3 linked regions of the Variovorax paradoxus genome follow. The protein of the gene in region 3 interacts with the protein of the main gene of each other region in a pairwise test. Links are inferred from orthologs where the notes say so. Each region holds a gene or a part of one and is shown on either strand. Other genes may lie near its edges. The genes, in order: QHG62_RS09615, glnK and QHG62_RS10195.

Region 1 (7,468 bases), 120 kb from region 3 along the record:
GGCTTTCCTGATGCGTTACTGGGAAGAAATGGATGTGGCGGAGACGGCCGCTGCAATGGGCTGCTCCGAAGGCAGCGTCAAAACCCACTGTTCGCGGGCCGTGCACGCCTTGAGCAAAGCGCTCAAAGCCAAGGGAATTTCGCTATGAACACTAAGGTTCCAACCTCTTCTTTTGCCGCCGAAGATCAATTCGGCCAGCGAGTGGCTGCGCGGCTGTCTGCGGGCAGCCAGGAGCTGCCGCATGACATCGGCGAGCGGCTGCGCGTCGCGCGTGCCCAGGCCGTGGCAATGCGCAAGCAGGCGCCCCAGCTGCGCGCGGCATCAACCGTTATCCAGTCGGGCAATGTGGCCACGATGGGTGGTGGCTGGTGGACCCGCATCGGTTCGGTGGTTCCGCTGATCGCGCTGGTTGCCGGGCTGATCACCATCAGCGTCATGCAGGACGAAGACCGCGCGAGCGAACTTGCGGAAGTCGACGCGGCCCTTTTGACCGACGACCTGCCTCCGGCTGCCTACACCGATCCCGGATTCGCCCAGTTCCTCAAGTCGGACGGCGCTTCGGACTGAGGCCCGCCGAACGAACGAATGCGACGCTTCTCCGTTTTCCGCACCTCCACACCCCGCCCGATGCGCCCGCAAACGCCGGGCGCCGTCGTTTGGGCGAGTGCAATCGCCACGGCGGTCTTCACCCTTGCAGGCCTGACCGGCCTGCCACCGGCCAGCGCTCACCAGCGTTCCGAGTCGCCCAAGGCCGGTGCCGACGCCGCGCAGGCCGCCCCAACGTCGGCCTCGCACCCCTCGGTCTCGAAAGCGGCCCCGGCAACCAAGCCATTCTGGAACGAGCTCACCGCCGAGCAGCAACAGGCGCTGCAGCCGCTGGCATCGCACTGGCACACCTTGAGCACGGCGCACAAGCGCAAATGGCTGGCACTGTCACGAAACTACGCGAACATGTCGGCCGATGACCAAACCACCCTGCACAGCCGCATGATCGAATGGGCAGCCCTGAGCAACCAGCAGCGAGCCCAGGCGCGCCTCAACTTCGCAGAAGTGAAAAGCGTGCCCGCGGACGAACGCAAGGCCAAATGGGAGCAGTACCAGGCGCTGAGCGAAGAAGAAAAGCGCCGCCTCGCGGAACGTGCCCCCGCCAAACCCCGCGGCGCCGCCATTCCGGTGCGCCCCGTGCCCGCCCAAAAACTGGTCACCGTTCCGGCGGTGACTCCCTCCGGCCAGCACACGCCGCGCATTCTGCTGGCGCCCCCGGTTCCCGTGGCCGCGTCCGCCACGGCCCCGCCGACCGCCATCATGGTCACTTCGCCGCCAGAGCGCGCTCCGGCCATTGCGACCATTCCCTCTTCTGCTCCAGCCACGCCCTCCGCGCCGGTTCCACCCGAAGCGCAGGTGCCGATGCCTTCGGCCCCCTGAACAAGATTTCGATGGTTCCCCCCTCTCCCGAAGTTTCGGAATCGAATTCCCCTTCCTCTCCCGCAGACTCTTCGAGCAGCGCTCCCCTTTCGATAGTGCCCGGCCTGCGGCGCCGCATGGCGTGCTGGCTCTATGAAGGCATGCTCCTGCTCGCGGTGGTGTTCGTGGCAGGCTGGCTGTTCAGCACGCTCGGCCAGATGCGAGACGCCATGGATTCCCGCCGGCACCTGCTCCAGGCCTTCCTCTTCGTGGTGTTCGGCGTCTATTTCGTCTGGTTCTGGGCTCGCGGCCAGACACTGGCCATGAAAACCTGGAACATCCGCATCGTCGACCTGCACGGCCGTCCCGTGAGCCAGCGCCGGGCCTTGGCGCGCTACCTGCTGAGCTGGATCTGGTTCCTGCCACCCCTGGTAGCCATCGCACCTTTCAAGCTTTCGGGAGGAGAATCGACGGTTCTGATCTTCGGATGGGTCGCCGTCTGGGCATTGCTGGCCCGCTTCCACCCCGAGCGCCAGTTCTGGCATGACGCCTGGGCCGGCACGCGGCTCATCACCTCCAAGCCAATGAGCCGCCGATGAGTGCCTTGCCCAAATTACCCGATCCCGCCGTCAATCCGCAAAAAGCCCGCAAGGGCTTCGAGCGCGTTTGGCACGCCACGCTCATCTCGCTGCACGGCCTTCGCGCGGGCTGGAGCGAACCGGCCTTCCGCCAGGAAGCCATCATCGCCATCGTGATGATTCCGACCGCCTTCTGGCTCGGCCGCGGCTGGGTCGAAGTCGCCCTGCTGGCCGGCAGCGCCATTCTGGTGATGATCGTCGAACTGCTCAACACGGCGGTCGAAGCCGCCATCGATCGCATCGGCCCCGAATGGCACGACCTTTCCAAGCGCGCCAAGGACATGGGCAGCGCCGCCGTGCTGCTGTCGCTCACCTTGTGCGGAGGCATCTGGCTCGCAGCCCTGTGGCAGCGCTTTGCGTCATGAAAGCGCCTGCCGCACGAGGCATGATTGCGGCATGAATCCTGAATTTTCGATCTGTGTGTATTGCGGCTCGCGTCCCGGCGAGCGCGTTGAGTTTTCCAAGGCCGCGGAAGCCGTCGGGCAATGGATTGGCCAGCATCGCGGCCAGCTGGTCTACGGCGGCGGGCGCACCGGCCTGATGGGCACCGTGGCCGAGGCCACCCGCAACGCCGGCGGCCGGGTGGTCGGCATCATTCCCAAGGCGCTGGTCGACCGCGAGCTGGCCAACACGCTTTGCGACGAACTCCACGTGGTCGACACCATGCATGAGCGCAAGGCCATGATGGGCGAGCGCGCCGATGCCTTCATCGCCCTTCCGGGCGGTATCGGCACCTTCGAGGAACTGTTCGAGATCTGGACCTGGCGCCAGCTCGGCTATCACGACAAGCCGACCGGCATCCTGAACACCGCCGGCTACTACGACGGCCTGCTGGGCTTCCTGGCGCACAGTGTGCGCGAAGGATTCATGGGCGAATGGCAGATGGAACTCATCCGCACGGGCACCGACCCCACTGAACTGCTCACCGCGTTGCGGGCCCAGGTGCCGCTGCATCCCCGCAGCGACCGCCTGGCTGAAAACCTGTAGCCGCAGCCCAACTGGCGCACGGCCCTTCTTACACGGCGTTTTCGTTCTCTTCGCCAGTTCGGATACGCACGATGCGCTCCACTTCGGTGACGAAGATCTTCCCGTCGCCGATCTTGCCGGTGCGGGCCGAATTGACGATGGCTTCGATGCAGCGTTCCACGTCGCCCTCGTTGACGACCACTTCGACCTTCATCTTCGGCAGAAAATCGACCACGTATTCCGCACCACGATAGAGCTCGGTGTGCCCCTTCTGGCGCCCGAAGCCCTTGACTTCGGTCACCGTGAGGCCTGTAACACCCACTTCGGCCAGCGCTTCGCGCACGTCCTCGAGCTTGAAGGGTTTGACGATGGCGGTGATCTGCTTCATGGTTTTTGCGCTCCGGCGGTTTCGTTGAATTTGCTGGTGATAGGGTAACGCCAATCTTTGCCGAAGCTGCGATGGGTGACCCGGATGCCCACTGGCGCCTGGCGCCGTTTGTATTCATTGATCTTGATGAGCCGCGCAACCCGCTCGACCACCGCGCGTTCGTATCCCGCCGCAATGATCTCGTCGATGCCCTCGTCGTCCTGCATGTAGCGTGCCAGGATGCCGTCGAGGATGTCGTACGGCGGCAGGCTGTCCTGGTCGGTCTGGTCGGGCCGCAGTTCGGCGCTGGGGGGCCGCGTGATGATCCGCTCGGGAATCGGCGACGCGCCGGTGCCGTACGGGTCATGGGCATTGCGCCACCGGGCCAGCGCAAACACGGTGGTCTTCAGCAGGTCCTTGATGACCGCGAAGCCGCCCGCCATGTCGCCGTACAGCGTGCAGTAGCCGGTGGCCATTTCGCTCTTGTTGCCGGTGGTGAGAACAATCGAGCCGAACTTGTTCGACAGCGCCATCAAGAGGGTGCCGCGAATGCGCGCCTGGATGTTTTCCTCGGCCGTGTCTTCAGGCAGGCCCCTGAACTCATCAGCGAGCGCGCCCTTGAACGACTCGAAGGTGTGCTTGATCGAAATTTCGTCATAGCGCACACCCATGCGGTTGGCCATCTCTCGCGCATCGATCCAGCTGATGTCCGCCGTGTACGGCGAAGGCATCATGACGGCGCGCACCTTGTCCTTGCCGAGCGCATCGACCGCAATGGCAAGCACCAGCGCTGAATCGATGCCGCCCGAGAGCCCCAGGATGGCGCCTGGAAAGCCGTTCTTGCCGATGTAGTCCCGCACGCCCAGTACCAGTGCATTCCACAACTGGGCCTCGGCATCGCGCGGCGGCGCTATTGCTCCCGGCTCGGCCACGAAGCCGATGCCTTCGCCGCCCTGCGACGGCCGCACCAGTTCCATGAAAACCAGTTGCTCCCTGAAGCTCTCCGCCTGCAGGGCCAGGGCGCCGTCGGAGTTCAGGGCGAACGACGCTCCGTCGAACACCACTTCGTCCTGTCCGCCGACCAAATGCGCGTAGACCAGCGGCAGGCCCACGGCGCGGGCGCGGTCGGCCATGCGCGCGACGCGTTCGCCTTCCTTGCCCACGTGGTACGGCGAGGCGTTGATGACTGCCAGCACCTCGGCGCCGGCCGCGCGGGCCAGTTCGGCCGGTTCGTCGAACCAGGCGTCCTCGCAGATGAGCAGGCCCACCGAGACCCCGCCGGCCTCGAACACGCAGGTGCCCTGCCCTGGCGTGAAATAGCGGCGCTCGTCGAAGACCTGGTAGTTGGGCAGTTCGCGCTTGGCGTAGGTCTCGAGAATGCGCCCTTCCGTGATCACGCTGGCGGCGTTGTAGCGCATCTGCACCGCCACAGAACGGCTGCGCAGGCTTCCGCCGGTCGGATGCCCCACCACCACAACCATGTCTTTGAGACCGGCCAGCGCAGCGGCAATGCCTTTCACGGCATCATCGCAAGCTTCGGTAAAGGCGGGCCGCAGGAAAAGATCCTCCGCCGCATAGCCGGCAATCGAGAGTTCGGGCGTGAGCAGAAGACGCGCACCCTCTGCGTAGGCTTGCTGCGCGGCATCGACAATTTTTTTCGCATTGCCGGCGAGGTCGCCCACCACAAAATTGAGTTGCGCGACGGCGAGCTTGAGCGTCATACGGAAGGAAGAAAAAGGCTTGAACGATTATGTCATTCGGGTGATGGCATCGCTGTCGGACCTGAACCCGAAAGCATGGAACGCGTTGCTCGACGCCGAGGTGCAGTCCTCGCCTTTCATGCGCTACGAATACCTTGCGGCGCTCCACGAAAGCGGCAGCGCCTCGCCCGAAAGCGGTTGGACACCGCAGTTCGTCACGCTCTGGTGCAACGATGAATTGCAGGCCGCCTGCCCGGCCTACATCAAGACCCACTCGTATGGCGAATATGTCTTCGACTGGGCTTGGGCCAATGCGTATGAGCAGCACGGGCTTGCCTACTACCCCAAGGCGGTGGTGGCGGTGCCGTTCACTCCGGTGCCGGGCGCGCGGCTCCTGGCGCGCGATGCGCACAGCCGCACGCTGCTGGTGCAAGCACTGGTGGTCTGGTGCAAGACGCAGGAACTCTCTTCGCTGCACCTGCTGTTCGGCTCGGACGCCGACATTGCCGCCTGCACCGAAGCGGGCCTCATGCTGCGCAACACGGTGCAGTTTCACTGGACCAATGCAGCCCCGGCGAGCGTCGACGGACCCAGGCCATACACGGATTTCGAGTCGTTCCTTGCCAGCCTCTCCCACGACAAACGCAAGAAGATCCGCCAGGAGCGCCGCAAGGTGGCCGAGGCGGGCGTAACCTTTCGCTGGTCTCGCGGCGCCGACATCGCTTCGGCCGATTGGGATTTTTTCTACCGCTGCTATGCGCGCACTTATCGCGAGCACGGCAATCCGCCCTACCTTTCGCGCGATTTCTTCCAGCGCATGGCCGACACCATGCCCGAAGCCTGGCTGCTGTTCGTCGCGGAGCGCGAGGGCAAGCCGATTGCAACCAGCCTGATTGCGCTCTCCACACACGGCGACGGCGCGCCGGTCGCCTATGGCCGCTACTGGGGCGCCATCGAACGCGTCGATTGCCTGCATTTCGAGGCTTGCTACTACCAGCCGCTGGCCTGGTGCATTGCGCATGGCGTCGGGCGCTTCGAGGGCGGCGCACAGGGGGAACACAAGATGGCGCGCGCGCTGATGCCGGTCAAGACCACCAGTGCCCATTGGCTGGCACACCCGGCGTTTGCCGATGCGGTCGAGCGCTTTCTCGAGCGCGAGGGCGAAGGCATCGGCAACTACATGGACCACCTGGGCGAACGCAGTCCGTTCAAGGCCGGTTGAAGAGAGCCGGACGGCGGCCGGCCTGCCGCCACCAGGGGCTGCTATAAACGCGCCCAATATCCAACAGCAGAAAGAAAATAGATGCCATTCCTGGGACTGGGGCTGCACATCCTCATTGCGCTGTTTTTCGCGGTGCATGCAATGCGCCACGGCAAGCAGATGTACTGGCTCATCATTCTCTTCAGCTTCCCTGTGCTGGGCAGCATCGTGTATTTCATGGTCGAGTACCTGCCCGCCTCGCGCTTGCAGCGCACCGCGGGCAAGGTGGCGAATGCCGCCATCGGCTTCATCGACCCGGAGCGCGAGTACCGCGCGGCCACCGAAGCCTACGACCTCGCTCCGACGGCCCAGAACAAGCTCCGCCTGGCCAAGGCCGCACTGAACAAGGGCCAGGCTGCGGACGCGGTCGGGCACTACCGCGATGCCCTGAAGGGTCCGCTTGCTTCCGATCCGGAGTTGCAATTTGGCTTGGCCAGCGCCCTGCTCGCCGCCGGCGGCCCGGCTTCCGGGCGCGACGCCCTGCAGGTGATCGAGACTCTGCGTGCCACGCGAGACGACTACCGCAAGGACGAGGTTGCCGTGCTCACCGCCCGCGCACTTGCCGCCGACGGGCGCCATGCCGAAGCACGCGAGTCATTCGAGGCGGCGTTGAGCCGGTACAACACCGTCGAGGCCCGCGCCCGCTACATTGCGTGGCTGGCCCAGCAAGGCGATGCGGCCAGTGCGCAACGCCAATGGAGCGAACTCCAGCAGGCTGCACGCCACTGGAACTCGCACGCCCGTTCCGTCAACCGCGATTGGATGCGGCTGGCCGGAGACGCGGTACAGGGCTGAGGCAACGCCTTCCGGCGCCCGCCCTGCACCGAGCCGATTACTTCTTGTAGGCGGCAATGCCGTCGATCACTTCCTTCTTGGCGGCGTCGATGCCTTCCCAGCCCAGCACTTTGACCCACTTGCCGGCTTCCAGGTCCTTGTAGTGCTCGAAGAAATGGCTGATGGCCTTCAGGCGCATCGGGTTCACGTCGTCCACCGACTTCCAGTGGCTGTAGATCGGCAGCACCTTGTCGGTGGGCACGGCAAGCACCTTGCCGTCCACGCCGGCTTCGTCTTCCATCATCAGGATGCCGAGCGGACGGCACGGCACCACCACGCCGGGCAACAGCGGGTACGG
Region 2 (7,461 bases), 1.7 Mb from region 3 along the record:
TGCGCGGCGCTTGAGAGAACTTTGCCGCTCGGCGCCTTTTCTTTTTATTTTTCTTCAGCGCAGGCTTTGCGCCAGCCAGTCGACAAAGGCTGCGCATTCCCAGCGGTCGAGCGTGCCGGGCTGCCAGCAGATGGTGTGTCGGTGCGGCGATGGCACGGGCCTGTCAGACAGCGGCACCAGCCGGCCCGATTCGAGCCATGCGGCGCCCATTTTCAGCCGCACGAGGGCCACGCCGAATCCGCTGGCGGCCGCGTCGTAGACCAGGCCCAGGTCATTGAATTGCGAGCCGACGTGCGGCTCGGGCTGGTCGATACCGCAGCTTGCGAACCAGGTGTTCCAGGGCTCGAGCGGGCTGCGAATGAGGCGTGCGCCGGCAATCTCGGCGGCGGTACGAAAGCCGTCGAAGGGCCCGAACTCGTTGAGGAAGCTCGGGCTGCAGGCGGGCACCACTTCTTCTTCGAGCAGGAGCCGGTGTTCGCAGTCGGCGTATGCGCCGGTGCCGTAGCGCACTTCAAGATCGGCCTGCTCGGCGGTCACGTCGAGCAGTGGAATGGACACCTGCAGCACCAGCTCGATGTCCGGATAGATGTTGCGGAACAGTTCGAGCCGCGGCATGAGGAACTGCCGGCTGAAGGTGGGCGTGACTGCAATGCGCAGGCGGGTGGCGCGTTGCTGCGCCGCATTGCCGGTGGGCATGGCTTGCAGCGCCGCAAGGCCGGTGCGCACGTTGGCCAAGTAGGCGGCGCCGTCAGCCGTGAGGCTGAAGTCGCTGCGGCCGAAGAGCTTGAAGCCGACATGCGATTCGAGTTGCCGGATGCGGTGGCTCACGGCGCTTGGCGTAACGCACAGTTCGTCCGCGGCTCTGCCGGCATTGCGCAGCCTTGCCACGGCTTCGAAAGTCAAAAGGCACTGGATGGGTGGGATGTGCTGGAGGGCCACTTGTCTAACCTCCGGGGGGTTTTGTTGTCGCCGCTGTCCAGGGCTTGTGCAAAGGCCACCGGGTACTCCCCTCCGCGAATGTCCCCCGGGGCTGCGCCCCTCCTCCTTTATTTCGCTGCGCGGAGCACCCGATGCCCTGTGCACCGGGGCGCGCTGCTGGTGAACCGCCGATCAACAGCCGCCGTGAATGGCTCACCTCAGTCCTCAAAGAAGCTGACAGGCAATCCAGGCACATCGACGCGCATGGAAATCACCGTACCCGATGCAGGCAACCGCTCGATCTCTGCAGCAGGCCGGCCCTTGCGCCCGCTGGTGACGAAGAGCGTCTTCAAGTCGTCCCCACCAAAACACGGCATGGTCGGGCACTGAACAGGAACGGGAACAGAAGCCACGATTTCACCGGACGGCGCGAGGCGCAGCAGCTGTGCCCCTTCGAACATCGCAACCCAGTAGTGGCCCTCTGCGTCGACCGTCGCGCCATCGGGCCGACCTTCGTAGCGCAGGGATGAATCGGGCGTCCAGCCCTGGGGTTTCGGCTCGAACTGGTGGAACACGCGTGCGTGCGAAAGCGAATTGGCCTCGGAGCCCCAGTCCCAGGCGCACACCACATGTGCGGCGGTGTCGGCCCAGTAGAGGGTGCTGGCATCGGGCGAGAAAGCGAGCCCGTTGCCGGTGGTGGACTCGTTGGCCATTTGCGTCAACGTGGGCGACACACCGGTGTCGGTGCGGGCATCGAAGCAATAGAGTGCGGCGTTGGCCTGGTCCTTGGCCTCGTTGAGCGAACCGGCCCAGAAACGGCCCAGCGCATCGCATTTGCCGTCGTTGAAGCGCATGGTGCGCGCGTCGTGCTCCACACGCGCCACCGCAACCAGTTCACCACCCCACTCGCGCGCCCGGTAGATGCCGTCGCGCAGCGCAATCACCAGCCCGCCGCTCCGCGCCGGAGCCATGCAACCTGGCTCGGTGGCCAACGCCCAGCGCTCCACCTTGGCGTCGGGCATGCCGATTTCCCCGCGCGTGCGCAGCACCGCGCGCCCCGGAATGTCGAGCCAGTAAAGCGAGCGTTCGTGCGGGTGCCAGAACGGCGATTCGCCGAGTTCGCAAAGGCTGTCTTCGAGGGTGGTCCACATGATCCCGGCATTGTGCATCCGCCGCCCCGCAGACAAAAAAAAGCCCGCTGGCGCCGAAGCGCTCGCGGGCTGAACATCCAAAGGAGACTCGCTGAAAAATCGTTACTGTTTTTCTTCTTCTCACCACCAGCCCGCGCCTCGTATGCCCCCTTCGTGGAACACCGAGGAATCGGCTTTGCCGGGCCTCTGGTGTTGCCCCCAGCAGGGGGGTTGGCGAAGCGACACGAAGTGCGCGAAGACTGGGGGGTTGCCTATTGCTTGGGGGTTACCTGTTATATGCGGTCTCGCCGTGCGAGGAGATGTCGAGGCCTTCGCGCTCTTCTTCTTCCGACACACGCAGGCCGATGGTGAGATCGGCAATCTTGAAGGCGATGAACTTCGCGCTCTTCTTCTTCCGACACACGCAGGCCGATGGTGAGATCGGCAATCTTGAAGGCGATGAACGCCACCACGCCAGACCACACGATGGTCAGCAGCACGCCCTTGAGCTGGATCCAGACCTGTGCGCCGATGCCGTTGGACACCACGCTGGCCGTGACCCAGTCGCCCACGAGGCCGGGGCCGCCGAGTGCCTGGGTGTTGAACACGCCGGTGAGCAGCGCGCCGACGATACCGCCGACACCGTGCACGCCGAACACGTCGAGCGAGTCGTCAGCGCCGAGCAGCTTCTTGAGGCCGTTGACGCCCCAGAGGCAGGCGAAGCCGGCGATGAAGCCGATAATGATGGCGCCCATCAGGCCGACGTTGCCGGCGGCCGGGGTGATGGCCACGAGGCCTGCAACGGCGCCCGAAGCGGCACCCAGCATCGAGGCCTTGCCGCGCATCAGCGCTTCACCGATGCACCATGCAAGCACTGCTGCGGCGGTGGCGGTAAAGGTGTTCATGAAGGCGAGCACGGCGCTGGTGCCGGCTTCGAGGGCCGAACCTGCGTTGAAACCGAACCAGCCGACCCACAGCAGCGAGGCGCCGACCATGGTGAGCGTGAGCGAGTGAGGCGTGAAGGCTTCCTTGCCGTATCCGACGCGCTTGCCGATGACGTAGGCGCCGACCAGGCCTGCAACGGCTGCATTGATGTGCACCACGGTGCCGCCCGCGAAGTCGAGCGCGCCCCATTGCCAGATCAGGCCGGCCTTGGCGTTGTTGGCATCCACCACGTTGGCGGCGGTGTAGGCGTCAGGGCCAAGCCAGAACCAGACCATGTGGGCCAGCGGCGCATAGCTGAAGGTGAACCAGATCACCATGAACAGCAGCACGGCCGAGAACTTGGCGCGCTCTGCAAAGGCACCCACGATCAGGCAGCAGGTAATGCCGGCGAACGTGGCCTGGAAGGCGGCAAACAGCAGCTCGGGGATGTACACACCCTTGCTGAAGGTGGCGCCGGGCGCGAACACGCCGGTGGCCGGATCGAACACGCCCTTCATGAAGAGCCGGTCGAAGCCGCCGATGAAGGCATTGCCTTCGGTGAAGGCCAGGCTGTAGCCATAGATGAGCCACAGCACGACGATCAGCGAGAAGGTGACCATCACCTGCATCAGCACCGACAGCATGTTCTTGCTGCGCACCAGGCCGCCGTAGAACAGCGCCAGGCCGGGAATGGTCATCATGATGACGAGCAGCGTGGACAGCATCATCCAGCTGGTGTCACCCTTGTTGAACGAAGGAGCGGGAGCCGCGGCGGGCGCTGCTTCGGCAGCAGCAGCGGGGGCGGCGGCAGGTGCCGCGGCCGCGGGGGCTGCAGCGGGAGCCGGGGCGGTTGCAGCCGGTGCCGTGGCAGCCGGCGCTTCAGCCGCCGGCGCCTGTGCGAACGAGGCGGTGCCGGCAGCGAGCACGCTCAAGCCGAGCGCAAGAGAAACAAGCAGTTTTTTCATGGTTGTTTTTTTCCGGGCTGATCAGAGGGCTTCGCGGCCGGTTTCACCGGTGCGGATGCGAACGACCTGCTCGAGGTTGTAGACAAAAATCTTGCCGTCGCCGATCTTGCCGGTGCGGGCTGCGCCTTCGACGGCTTCGATCACGCGGTCGACGAGGTCGTCGGACACCGCCGCTTCGATCTTGACCTTGGGCAGGAAGTCGACCACGTACTCGGCGCCGCGGTACAGCTCGGTGTGGCCCTTCTGGCGACCGAATCCCTTGACCTCCGTGACCGTGATGCCTTGCACGCCGATGGCCGACAGTGCTTCGCGCACTTCGTCGAGCTTGAACGGTTTGATGATGGCTGTGACCAGCTTCATGATGACTTTCTCCTTCTTGGATGGAATGAATGGTGCGGCAGCTTGGGCCGCACCTTTGTTCTTGTGCCTGCTCTTACAGCGTCTTGCTGAGCGTAACGATGAAGCGGGCCTTGTTGGGCGAGTAGTACTGCTCGCCGATCGGGCCGAAGCCGAAGTCCACGCCCGGGTTGCTCAGCGCGAGGTAAGAGCTCTTCTTGTTGGCGCCCTGCACCGAGCCGGCAAGTGCCAGGCCGTTGCCGAAGTCATACGACACGCCCACGTTGTAGTCCACGTAGCTCTTGTAGCCCAGGCTGCGGATGTCGCTGGACATGTGCGTGTAGCCCACGGCCGCCTTCAGCGTGAGCTTGGGCACGATTTCCTTGCTGTAGGCCAGGTTCAGGTAGCCGGTGTTGCGGCCCTTCAGGCCCGAGCCCGACTTGTAGCCCGCATAGCCGAAGTAGTCCTTGGAGACCGTGTGCGAGTACTTCAGGGTGAACGAGCCGATGGCTTCGTCGGCCCAGGTGCCCGCGCCGTACAGCTCGGTGGTGTTGCCGATGGAGTTGCCCGGGTAGATATAGGTCAGCGCACCCACGTCCATGTCGAACGGGCCGGCCTTGAACTTGTAGCCGCCGTAGATGTCGCTTTCGATGCTGTTGCCCTGGAGCCAGTTGACGCTGGAATTCCAGTTGCCCACATAGAAGCCGCTTTCGCCGAAGGCGTAGTCGAAGCCGCCCTGGATGGCCGGCTTGAAGCCCTTGGTCTTGGCGTAGTCGTTCTTCCCGATCATGTCCTGGTCCTGGCCGCGGAACTTGTAGTTGCTGGTCAGGGCCACATTCCCCGAGAGCTGGGCGCTCGCCAGCATCGGCAGGGCTGCAAGGGCGACCACGGCCACTGCCTGGGCGAAATTACGGTGCATCATCGAGACTCCTCGGAGTTGGTTGGATCGTTGGGGGGACACCGTCTCATAGCAGGGAGCGTGCCAAAGTGCTCGTTCCGCCTGCTGCATGGCTGCAGCCCCGGCCTCCGCAGTCCGCGTGAAAAGTTACAAGAGTGTTCAGTTGCGGTGCCCTTCCGGGGGCCCGCGGTGCACAAGTCCGACCAAAAACGGGCGCACCACAATGGGGAGAGTAATAAAAATGAGCTTGTCTTTGGTGCAAAGCCGCGCTTTGCTTGGGCTGGAAGCGGCCAGTGTCACGGTCGAGGTGCATCTGGCCAACGGCCTGCCCAGCTTTACGCTGGTCGGGCTGGCAGAAACCGAGGTCAAGGAGGCGCGCGAACGCGTGCGTTCGGCCATACAGAATGCCGGCCTCGAGTTTCCAAATAACAAGCGGATCACCGTCAACCTGGCGCCAGCCGACCTGCCCAAGGACTCCGGCCGCTTCGACCTGCCCATTGCGCTTGGCATCCTCGCGGCCAGCGGGCAGATCCAGGCTGCAAGCCTGGCCGGGCACGAATTTGCGGGCGAACTTTCCCTTTCAGGCGAGCTGCGGCCCGTGCGCGGCGCGCTGGCCATGGCGCTTGCGCTGCACACCCGCGGCATCGCGACACGGCTGGTGCTGCCTACCGAAAGCGCAAAAGAAGCGGCCCTGGTGCCCGGCGGCGAGGTGTACGGGGCCAGGCACCTGCTCGATGTGGTGCAGCGCTTCATGCCTGAAGGCGGCGCGGCGCAGCCGGCCGAGCCGCCCAGCGCGGACGGCTGGGCACGCATCCAGGCCGCCGAGGCGGGCGCTACCCCCCGATATGCCGACCTGGCCGACGTGAAGGGACATGCAAGCGCCAAGCGCGCATTGGAAATTGCCGCCGCCGGCGGGCATAGCCTCCTGATGGTCGGCGAGCCCGGCTCGGGCAAGTCGATGCTGGCGCAGCGCTTTGCCGGGCTGCTGCCGCCGATGAGCATCGACGAGGCGCTGGAGACCGCGGCCGTGGCCAGCCTGGGCGGCAGCTTCTCGACCGAGCGCTGGATGAGCCGGCCGACTTCTGCGCCGCACCACACCTCCAGTGCGGTGGCGCTTGTGGGCGGCGGCTCCCCTCCACGCCCCGGCGAAATCTCACAGGCGCACCACGGGGTTCTCTTTCTCGATGAATTCCCGGAGTTCGCAAGGTCCGCCCTCGAGGCGCTGCGCGAGCCGCTCGAAACCGGCACCATCACCATTGCGCGGGCCGCCCGGCGCGCCGAGTTTCCCGCGCGCTTCCAGCTCATCGCTGCCATGAACCCCTGTCCTTGCGGCTACCAGGGCTCGGCACTGAAGGCCTGCCGCTGCACGCCCGACCAGGTTTCGCGCTACCAAAGCAAGCTCAGCGGCCCGCTGCTCGACCGCATCGACCTGCACATCGAAGTGCCCGCGGTATCGGCGCACCAACTGCTCGGTGCGCCGGCCGGCGAGGCGACCGGCAGCATCCGCGCCCGCGTGGTTGCCGCGCGCAACTTTGCGGTGCAGCGCCAGGGTAGCCCGAACCAGGCACTGCAAGCCGGCGCCATCGACCGGCACGCCGCACTGGACGACGCCGCGCGCAAGTTCATGGTCAACGCCGCAGCCAAGCTCGGCTGGTCGGCGCGCAGCACGCACCGCGCGCTCAAGGTGGCGCGCACGGTGGCTGATCTGGCCGGCGCCGAATCGGTGCAGGCCGTGCATGTGGCGGAGGCTGTGCAGTACCGTCGGGGGTTGCGAAACTGACTCTCCAGCAGTGAACACACCCGCCCCAACGCTCTACAACCGCCGCATGGTCGGCTGGCTCTCGCTCGGCCAGCTCATCACCTGGGGCAGCGTCTTCTACGGCTTCGCGCTGCTGATGGAGCCGGTCGAACGCGAGCTGGGGCTGAGCCGGGCGCAGTCGTCACTGGCGTTCAGCCTTGCGCTGCTGGCCGAAGGTGCACTGGCGTGGCCGGTGGGGCGCTGGATCGATCGCGGCCATGAGCGGGCGGTAATGACCGGCGGCTCGCTGGTCATCGTGGCCGGCCTGCTGCTCCAGAGCATGGTGCACAGCGCTCTGGGCTTCTACGCGGCCTGGGCGCTGCTCGGCGCGGGGTTGGCGGCCACGCTCTACAGCCCTGCGTTCTCCATCGTCACGCGGCGCTTCCCCAACGACTTTCGACGCGCGATCATCACGCTGACGTTTCTCGGCGGGCTGGCGAGCACGGTATTCATTCCGCTCGTAGCCTGGCTTATTGCGGAGCTCGGCTGGCG
Region 3 (7,629 bases):
CCGCGCAGCTGGCGATGGTGGCTGGCGCCGCTCTGGATCGTGGCACTGCTGCTCTTCGTGCTGTTGATGCGCGGCGGCATGGCCGGCCTGGTCCATGTGCCGACCAGCCGCTGGGGCGGCTTGCCGCTCACCATCGGCCTTGCGGTGGTGGGCCTCGCGCTGGCGTTTCCGCTCGCGTTGCTGCTCGCGCTGGGGCGCCGCTCGGGCTGGCCGGTGGTTCGCACGCTCTGCGCGAGCTACATCGAGCTGGTTCGCGGCGTGCCGCTGATCTCGGTGCTGTTCATGGCTTCTTTCCTGCTGCCGCTCTTGTGGCCCGCTGGCTGGCAGCCCGATGTGCTGGTGCGCGTGCTGGCCGGGCTCACGCTGTTCGTGGCGGCTTACCTGGCCGAGATCATCCGCGGCGGCCTGCAGGCCGTGCCGCGCGGGCAGACTGAAGTGGCGATGGCGCTCGGCTTCGGGCGTTGGCCGGTTCAACGCGACATCGTGCTGCCGCAGGCCCTCCGGCTTGTGGTGCCCGCGCTGACCAACAGCGTGGTCGGTACGCTGAAAGACACATCGCTGGTCACGGTGGTCGGCCTGTTCGAGTTGACCGGCGCGCTGGGCTTGGCGTTGGGCGGCGACCCGACCTGGCGGCCGTTCTACCTCGAGGGCTACCTGTTCATCGCCGCGGTGTACTGGGTGCTGTGCTTCGGCCTCTCGCGCTACAGCGTGTGGCTGGAGCGGCGGTTGGGGGAGGGCGCGCGCTGAAGCAGCCGTGCCCGGTTTTCCATCAGCCTGCTGAAAGCGCCTTGTCCACCAGCTGCTGCGCTTCCTCGAGGATGCGCCCGAGGTGCTCGGCACCGAGAAAGCTCTCGCCGTAGATCTTGTAGATGTTCTCGGTGCCCGAGGGCCGCGCCGCAAACCAGCCGTTTTCGGTGACCACCTTCACGCCGCCGATGGCCGCTCCGTTGCCGGGCGCATGGCTCAGCACGTTCTGGATTTTCTCGCCTGCGAGTTCCGTCGACAGCACCTGCTGCGGCGACAGGCTTGAGAGTTTCTTCTTCTGCTCGACGGTGGCAGCGGCATCCACGCGGTTGGACACCGGCTTGCCTAGCGCTTCGGCCAGTTCGGCAAAACGCTCGCCGGGGTCGCGGCCCGTGCGTGCGGCAATCTCCGCCGAGAGCAAGGCGGGGACCATGCCGTCCTTGTCAGTGGTCCATACCGTGCCGTCGCGCCGCAAAAAGGTGGCCCCCGCGCTTTCTTCGCCGCCGAAGCCCAGCGATGAATCCACCAGCCCTTCGACAAACCACTTGAAACCCACCGGCACCTCGTAGAGCTTGCGCCCCAGGTTTGCAGCCACGCGGTCGATCATCTGGCTGCTGACCGCCGTCTTGCCCACGGCCGCATGCGGCGCCCACTGCGGACGGTGCGTGAAGAGGTAGTCCACCATCACCGCCAGGTAGTTGTTCGGCGGCAGCAACCCCGTACTGCGCGTGACGACGCCATGCCGGTCGTGGTCGGTGTCGCATGCAAAGGCAATGCCGAAGCGGTCCTTGAGGCCGATGAGCTGGTGCATGGCATCTGGCGACGACGGGTCCATGCGAATGCGGCCGTCCCAGTCGAGCGACATGAAGCGGAAGGTCGGATCGACCTCCTGGCTGAGCACGGTGAGCCGGTCGAGCTTGTAGCGCTCGGCAATCGCGGGCCAGTAGCGCACGCCGGCGCCGCCCAGCGGATCGACGCCCAGGTCGATCGGCACGCCGCGAATCGCGTCCATGTCGAGCACCTGCGCCAGGTCTTCCACATAGGTGTTCAGGTAGTCGTGACGGTGCGTGGTCGAGGCGCGCAGGGCCTGCGCGAGCGGCAGGCGCTTCACGCCCTGAAGGCCGGCGGCAAGATAGCCATTGGCCGCGGCTTCCACGGCCGAGGTGATGTCGGTGCCGGCCGGACCGCCGTTGGGCGGGTTGTACTTGAAGCCGCCGCTTTCGGGCGGGTTGTGCGAAGGCGTGATGACGATGCCATCGGCCAGCCCGGTCGTGCGCCCGCGGTTGTAGACGAGGATCGCGTGCGAGACCGCGGGCGTCGGCGTGTACTCGTCGTCCTTCGACAGCATCAGCTCGACGCCGTTGGCCGCCAGCACTTCGACCGCGCTGTTGAAGGCGGGCGTGGAGAGCGCATGCGTGTCGATGCCCAAAAACAGCGGGCCGTCGATGCCTTTTTGCTTGCGGTAGTCGGCAATGGCCTGGCTCATGGCCAGCACATGCCACTCGTTGAAGGCGTCGTCGAAGGAGGAGCCGCGATGCCCCGATGTTCCAAAGGCCACGCGCTGCGCGGGCACCGAAGGATCGGGCCGGCCCGTGTAGTAGGCCGATACGAGGCGCGGGACGTTGACGAGCAGGTCCAGCGGTGCGGGCTGGCCCGCGAGAGGATGGGTCTTTTGGCTCATGTCGAGTGTTGCCGTTCGAGTTGAATCAAGTCGACAACATCATGCCGCAGGATGCGCCTGCGAACGAAACAAGCGGAAAGCTCCTCAGGAGGCCAGCGCCTCCATCAACTCGGTCTCGATGGCCAGCTGCGTCTTCTGTCCCTGCAGCTCGGGCCCGCTGATAAGGAACGTGTCTTCCACGCGCTCGCCGAGCGTAGTGACCTTGGCGAGCTGCAGGTTGAGGTGGTGCCGCGCAAGCACGCGCGCCACCGAATACAGCAGGCCCGCACGGTCGCTGGCAGAGATGTTGAGCAGCCAGCGCTGGGCCTTGTCGTCGGGCAGCAGGCTGATGCGCGGCTTGATGGGAAAGCTGCGCACCCGGCGCGACACCCGCCCCACGCTGGGTGCAGGCAGCGGCCCGGCTTCGGTCAGCGTTTGAGCGAGGCCCAGCTCGACCATGCTGATGAGATCGCGGTAGTGGTCGGGAAGGAAAGTAGTTACAACCTGGAAGGTGTCAAGGCCGTAGCCGTTGCTGGTGGTGTGTACTTTCGCGTCAAGAATGCTGAACGACGACTGGTCGAAATAGCCGCAGATGCGCGCGAAGAGATCCGGCTGGTCGGGCGTGTACACCACCACCTGCAGCCCTTCGCCGACGGGCGAAAGGCGCGCCCGCACGATGGGCGGCGCCTTGGGGTCCACCGGCACATTGGGCGGCGGCACAAAGCGCGAAAGCTGCTTGGCGTGCCAGGCGATTTCGCTGGCCTCGTGGCGCATGAAGTAGCCGACGTCGAGCGTGTCCCACAGCGCCTTGTGTGCTTCGAAGCGCTGCGCATGCAACGCAAGCTGCACCAGCGCCTCGCGCTTGCGCGATTCCACCTCTGCGTCCGGGTCGGGCATGCGGCCACCCAGCGCACGCAGGGTGTAGCGGTAAAGGTCTTCGAGCAGCTTGCCCTTCCAGGCATTCCACACGCGCGGCGAGGTGCCGCGAATATCGGCAATGGTGAGCAGGTAGAGCGCCGTGAGATAACGCTCGTTGCCCACGCGCTTGGCAAACGCGCCGATCACTTCCGGGTCGCTCAGGTCCTGCTTTTGCGCCACCTGGCTCATCACCAGGTGTTCGGCCACCAGGAATTCGATGAGCTTCGCGTCTTCGCGCGCAATGCCGTGCTGCTTGCAGAAGCGTTGCACGTCGCGCGCGCCGAGCGTCGAGTGGTCGCCGCCGCGGCCCTTGGCAATGTCGTGGAACAGCGCCGCCACGTAAAGAATCCACGGCTTGTCCCAGCCGGCCGCAAGCTGTGAGCAGAACGGATATTCGTGCGCGTGCTCGGCAATGAAGAAGCGCCGCACGTTGCGCAGCACCATCAGGATGTGCTGGTCCACCGTGTACACATGGAACAGGTCGTGCTGCATCTGCCCCACGATGCTGCGGAACACCCGCAGGTACCGCCCCAGCACCGAGGTCTGGTTCATGAGCCTGAACGCATGCGTGATGCCGTACGGCTGCAGCAGGATGCGCATGAAGGTCTCGTGATTGGCCGGGTCGTTCCGGAACTTGCTGTCCATGACATGGCGCGCGTTGTAGAGCGCGCGCAGCGTGCGTGCCGACAGGCCCTTCACGCCAATGGTCTTCTGGTACAGGAGGAAGGTCTCCAGAATGGCTCGCGGTTCGCGCTCGTACAGGTCGTCGCTCGCAATTTCGATCAGGCCGGCGCGCTCGTAGAAGCGTTCGTTGATGGGCGTGTGCTGTTCGTCGCTGGGCTGCAGCCGCTCCGAGATGTTGAGCAGCAAGATCTGGTTGAGCTGCGTGACCGCCTTGGCCGCCCAGTAGTAGCGCCGCATCAGCGCTTCGCTCGACTTGCGCTGCGATTCGCTCTCGTAGCCGAAGCTCGCGGCCACGGCAGTCTGCAGGTCGAACACCAGCCGGTCTTCGCGTCGGTTGGCGATCACGTGCAGCCGTGCGCGAATCAGCGAAAGCAGCGCTTCGTTGCGCTTGATCTGCTGCGCCTCGAACGGCGTGGCAAGGCCGTTCTTTGCCAGGTCGTCCCAGCGGCTGCCGTAGCCGGCCGCCTTGGTCATCCAGAGAATGGTCTGCAGGTCGCGCAGGCCGCCTGGCGATTCCTTGCAGTTGGGTTCGAGCGCGTACGGCGTGTTGTCGAACTTCTGGTGGCGGTGTCGCATTTCCTGCGACTTGGCGACGAAGAAGGCCTGCGGATCGATGGCGCGGGTAAAACGGCGGCGAAAGGCGACAAAGAGCTTCTTGTTGCCTGCAATCAGCCGTGCCTCGAGCAGCGAGGTTTGTACGGTGACGTCTTTCTCGGCTTCGGCGAGGCACTCTTCGACCGTGCGCACGCTCGAGCCGATTTCAAGCCCCGCGTCCCAGCAATGCCCGATGAAGGCCTCGATGCGTGCCGGATCGATTTCGCTGGCGTGGCCCTCGGGCGGCAGCAGCAGGAGCACGTCGACATCGGAATACGGAAACAGCTCGCCCCGGCCAAAGCCGCCCACGGCCGCCAGGGTGAGCGAATCGCCGAAATCGGCCTCCCGCCAAAGCGCACACAGCGTCTGGTCGGCCAATGCCGACAACTGCCGCAGCACCGTATGCACGCTGCGCGTGGGCGCACGTGCAAAACGCAAGGTTTCGAAGAGTGCGAGCTTCTTTGCGCGATAGGCTTCGCGCAGCGTTGCCACGTCGACTTTGGCTGGTTCGATCACGGCTTGGTCCGGGGCCGTGCGCCGCTCGCGCGGCTCACGTTTTCGTGGAAATGACGAAGGAGGGCAGGGGCGGGCTGCCTTCGGACAGCGTGAGGACCTCGTAACCCGTTTCGGTGACCAGCACCGTGTGCTCCCACTGCGCCGAGAGCGAATGGTCGCGCGTAACGATGGTCCAGCCGTCGTACTGGCCGCCCTTGAAGTCTTCCTTCACGTCGCGCTTGCCGGCGTTGATCATCGGCTCGATGGTGAAGATCATGCCGGGCTTGAGTTCTTCGAGCGTGCCCGGGCGGCCGTAGTGCAGCACCTGCGGTTCTTCGTGGAAACGCTGGCCCACGCCGTGGCCGCAGAACTCGCGCACCACCGTAAAACCATGGCCTTCGGCAAATTTCTGGATCGCATGGCCGATGTCGCCCAGGTGGGCGCCCGGGCGCACTTGCAGAATGCCGTGCCACATGGCTTCGAAGGTGATGCTGCACAGCCGCTTGGCGGCAATGGAAGCGTCGCCAATGATGTACATGCGGCTGTTGTCGCCAAACCAGCCGTCCTTCACCACCGTGACGTCCACGTTCATGATGTCGCCCTTTTTCAAGGGCTTGTCATTGGGAATGCCGTGGCAGACCACGTGGTTGACCGAGGTGCAGAGCGACTTCGGAAAGGGCACGCTGCTCGCGCCCATGTAGCCCACCGTGGCCGAGGTGGTGCCTTGCTTGACCATGTATTCGGCGGCGAGGCGGTCGATCTCGTTCGTGGTGATGCCTGGCTTGATGAACGGTGTGAGGTAGTCCAGCACCTCGGAGGCCAGGCGGCAGGCGACGCGCATGGCTGCGATGCCCGCTGCGTCTTTGTAGGTAATGCTCATCCCGGAATTATCCCATTCAGCAAGCTAAAATTCCGGGTTAACGCGGATGACCCCAGTCAGCGGTCTTCCGCCTCGATTCTTTGATTCCCAACGCGGCCCCAAGGCCCCATCGACCGTGACGCAGCCCGCATCCCAAGCCCTTCCTGTCGTAACCATGTTCGAGGGCGGCAGCGCACTCAGCGATTTCCGCGCGCGGCAGCTGCTGCCGAAACTGCAGGCCATCGAGCCGCGCATCGAAGGCATTTCGGCCCGCTTCGTGCACCTGGTGGTCACCGACGCAACCCTGAGCGCTGCCGAGCATGAGCGCTTTGCCGCGCTGCTGACCTACGGCGAGCCCTTCGAGGCACCTGCCAAGGCAGCCACATCGGTGGTCGTCACGCCCCGACTGGGCACCGTGTCGCCGTGGGCTTCCAAGGCCACCGACATCGCCCACAACTGCGGCCTTGCGCTGCGCCGGGTCGAGCGCGTGACCCAGTACCACCTGAAGCTCAAGGCGCCGCTGATCGGCAAGGCGCCGGTGCTCGAGGGCGACCTGCTGGCCGCCGCGTCGGGCCCGCTCCACGACCGAATGACCGAATCGGTGCTGGCCACCGTCGAGCAGGCTGCGAGCCTCTTCAGCGAACTGCCGGCCCGGCCGATGGCGCTGGTCGACGTGCAGGCCGGCGGCCGTGCCGCGCTGGTGGCGGCCAACACGGGCTTCGGCCTGGCGCTGGCCGAGGACGAGATCGACTACCTGGTCGACGCCTTCATGCGCCTGGGCCGCAACCCCAGCGACGTCGAGCTGATGATGTTCGCGCAGGCCAACAGCGAGCACTGTCGCCACAAGATCTTCAACGCCCAGTTCACCATCGACGGCAAGGCCCAGCCCCAAAGCCTGTTCTCGATGATCCGCCACACCGAAAAGCAGAACCCGCAGCACACGGTGGTTGCGTATGCGGACAACGCCTCGGTCATGGAGGGCTCCACAGTCGAGCGCTTCATCCCGGCTTCGGGTTCGCAGAGCTATCAAAAAGATAGCGCGCTGAGCCATGTGCTGATGAAGGTCGAGACGCACAACCATCCGACCGCCATCTCGCCGTTCCCCGGCGCCTCCACCGGTGCCGGCGGCGAAATCCGCGACGAAGGCGCCACCGGCCGCGGCTCCAAGCCCAAGGCCGGCCTGACCGGCTTCACCGTGTCTAAGCTCTGGCCGGAAGAGGGCCATTACGGCAAGCCCGAGCACATTGCCAGCCCGCTGCAGATCATGACCGAAGGCCCGCTGGGCGGCGCCGCGTTCAACAACGAATTCGGCCGGCCCAACCTGCTGGGCTACTTCCGCGAATACGAGCAAACGGTGGCGAGCGACATCGACACGGTGCAGCGCGGCTATCACAAGCCCATCATGATCGCGGGCGGCCTTGGCAGCATCGACGCCACACAGACCAAGAAGATCCAGTTCCCGGCGGGTTCGCTGCTCATTCAGCTTGGCGGCCCCGGCATGCGCATCGGCATGGGCGGCAGCGCCGCAAGCTCGATGGCGACCGGCGCCAATGCGGCCGAGCTCGACTTCGACTCGGTGCAGCGCGGCAACCCCGAAATCGAACGCCGTGCGCAAGAGGTCATCAACCATTGCTGGCAGCAGGGCGCGGCCAACCCGATCCTTGCGATCCACGAC

The links.
Region 1: the proteins of QHG62_RS10195 (region 3) and QHG62_RS09615 interact in binary tests that used the Escherichia coli proteins (3 or more experiments, as listed by UniProt). The link is inferred for Variovorax paradoxus from one-to-one orthologs.
Region 2: the proteins of QHG62_RS10195 (region 3) and glnK interact in binary tests that used the Escherichia coli proteins (3 or more experiments, as listed by UniProt). The link is inferred for Variovorax paradoxus from one-to-one orthologs.

Annotation. Positions count from the first base shown.
Region 1 is NZ_CP123990.1:1,960,804-1,968,271, reverse strand. The notes cover bases 1,728-4,726. They hold QHG62_RS09615 (P-II family nitrogen regulator), read right to left. Parts: upstream 3,397-4,726; coding sequence 3,058-3,396; downstream 1,728-3,057. Other genes in these bases: QHG62_RS09610 (NAD+ synthase), read right to left, coding at 3,393-4,726; QHG62_RS09620 (TIGR00730 family Rossman fold protein), read left to right, coding at 2,439-3,029; QHG62_RS09625 (diacylglycerol kinase), read left to right, coding at 2,000-2,407; QHG62_RS09630 (RDD family protein), read left to right, coding at 1,728-2,003. In the rest of the region: QHG62_RS09645 (RNA polymerase sigma factor), read left to right, coding at 1-148; QHG62_RS09640 (DUF3619 family protein), read left to right, coding at 145-567; QHG62_RS09635 (DUF3106 domain-containing protein), read left to right, coding at 628-1,425; more of QHG62_RS09630, read left to right, coding at 1,437-1,727; more of QHG62_RS09610, read right to left, coding at 4,727-5,096; QHG62_RS09605 (GNAT family N-acetyltransferase), read left to right, coding at 5,116-6,297; QHG62_RS09600 (hypothetical protein), read left to right, coding at 6,379-7,131; ppa (inorganic diphosphatase), read right to left, coding at 7,169-7,468. UniProt on the Escherichia coli protein: P-II indirectly controls the transcription of the glutamine synthetase gene (glnA). P-II prevents NR-II-catalyzed conversion of NR-I to NR-I-phosphate, the transcriptional activator of GlnA. When P-II is uridylylated to P-II-UMP, these events are reversed.
Region 2 is NZ_CP123990.1:413,700-421,160, reverse strand. Bases 2,629-5,620 are described here. They hold glnK (P-II family nitrogen regulator), read right to left. Parts: upstream 4,298-5,620; coding sequence 3,959-4,297; downstream 2,629-3,958. Other genes in these bases: QHG62_RS01915 (YifB family Mg chelatase-like AAA ATPase), read left to right, coding at 5,413-5,620; QHG62_RS01920 (TorF family putative porin), read right to left, coding at 4,371-5,195. In the rest of the region: QHG62_RS01940 (LysR substrate-binding domain-containing protein), read right to left, coding at 55-939; QHG62_RS01935 (SMP-30/gluconolactonase/LRE family protein), read right to left, coding at 1,137-2,069; more of QHG62_RS01915, read left to right, coding at 5,621-6,951; QHG62_RS01910 (MFS transporter), read left to right, coding at 6,962-7,461. UniProt on the Escherichia coli protein: Involved in the regulation of nitrogen metabolism. Regulates the activity of its targets by protein-protein interaction in response to the nitrogen status of the cell.
Region 3 is NZ_CP123990.1:2,076,712-2,084,340, forward strand. The notes cover bases 2,310-5,469. They hold QHG62_RS10195 ([protein-PII] uridylyltransferase), read right to left. Parts: upstream 5,117-5,469; coding sequence 2,510-5,116; downstream 2,310-2,509. Other genes in these bases: pgm (phosphoglucomutase (alpha-D-glucose-1,6-bisphosphate-dependent)), read right to left, coding at 2,310-2,425; map (type I methionyl aminopeptidase), read right to left, coding at 5,151-5,469. In the rest of the region: QHG62_RS10185 (amino acid ABC transporter permease), read left to right, coding at 1-747; more of pgm, read right to left, coding at 770-2,309; more of map, read right to left, coding at 5,470-5,975; purL (phosphoribosylformylglycinamidine synthase), read left to right, coding at 6,130-7,629.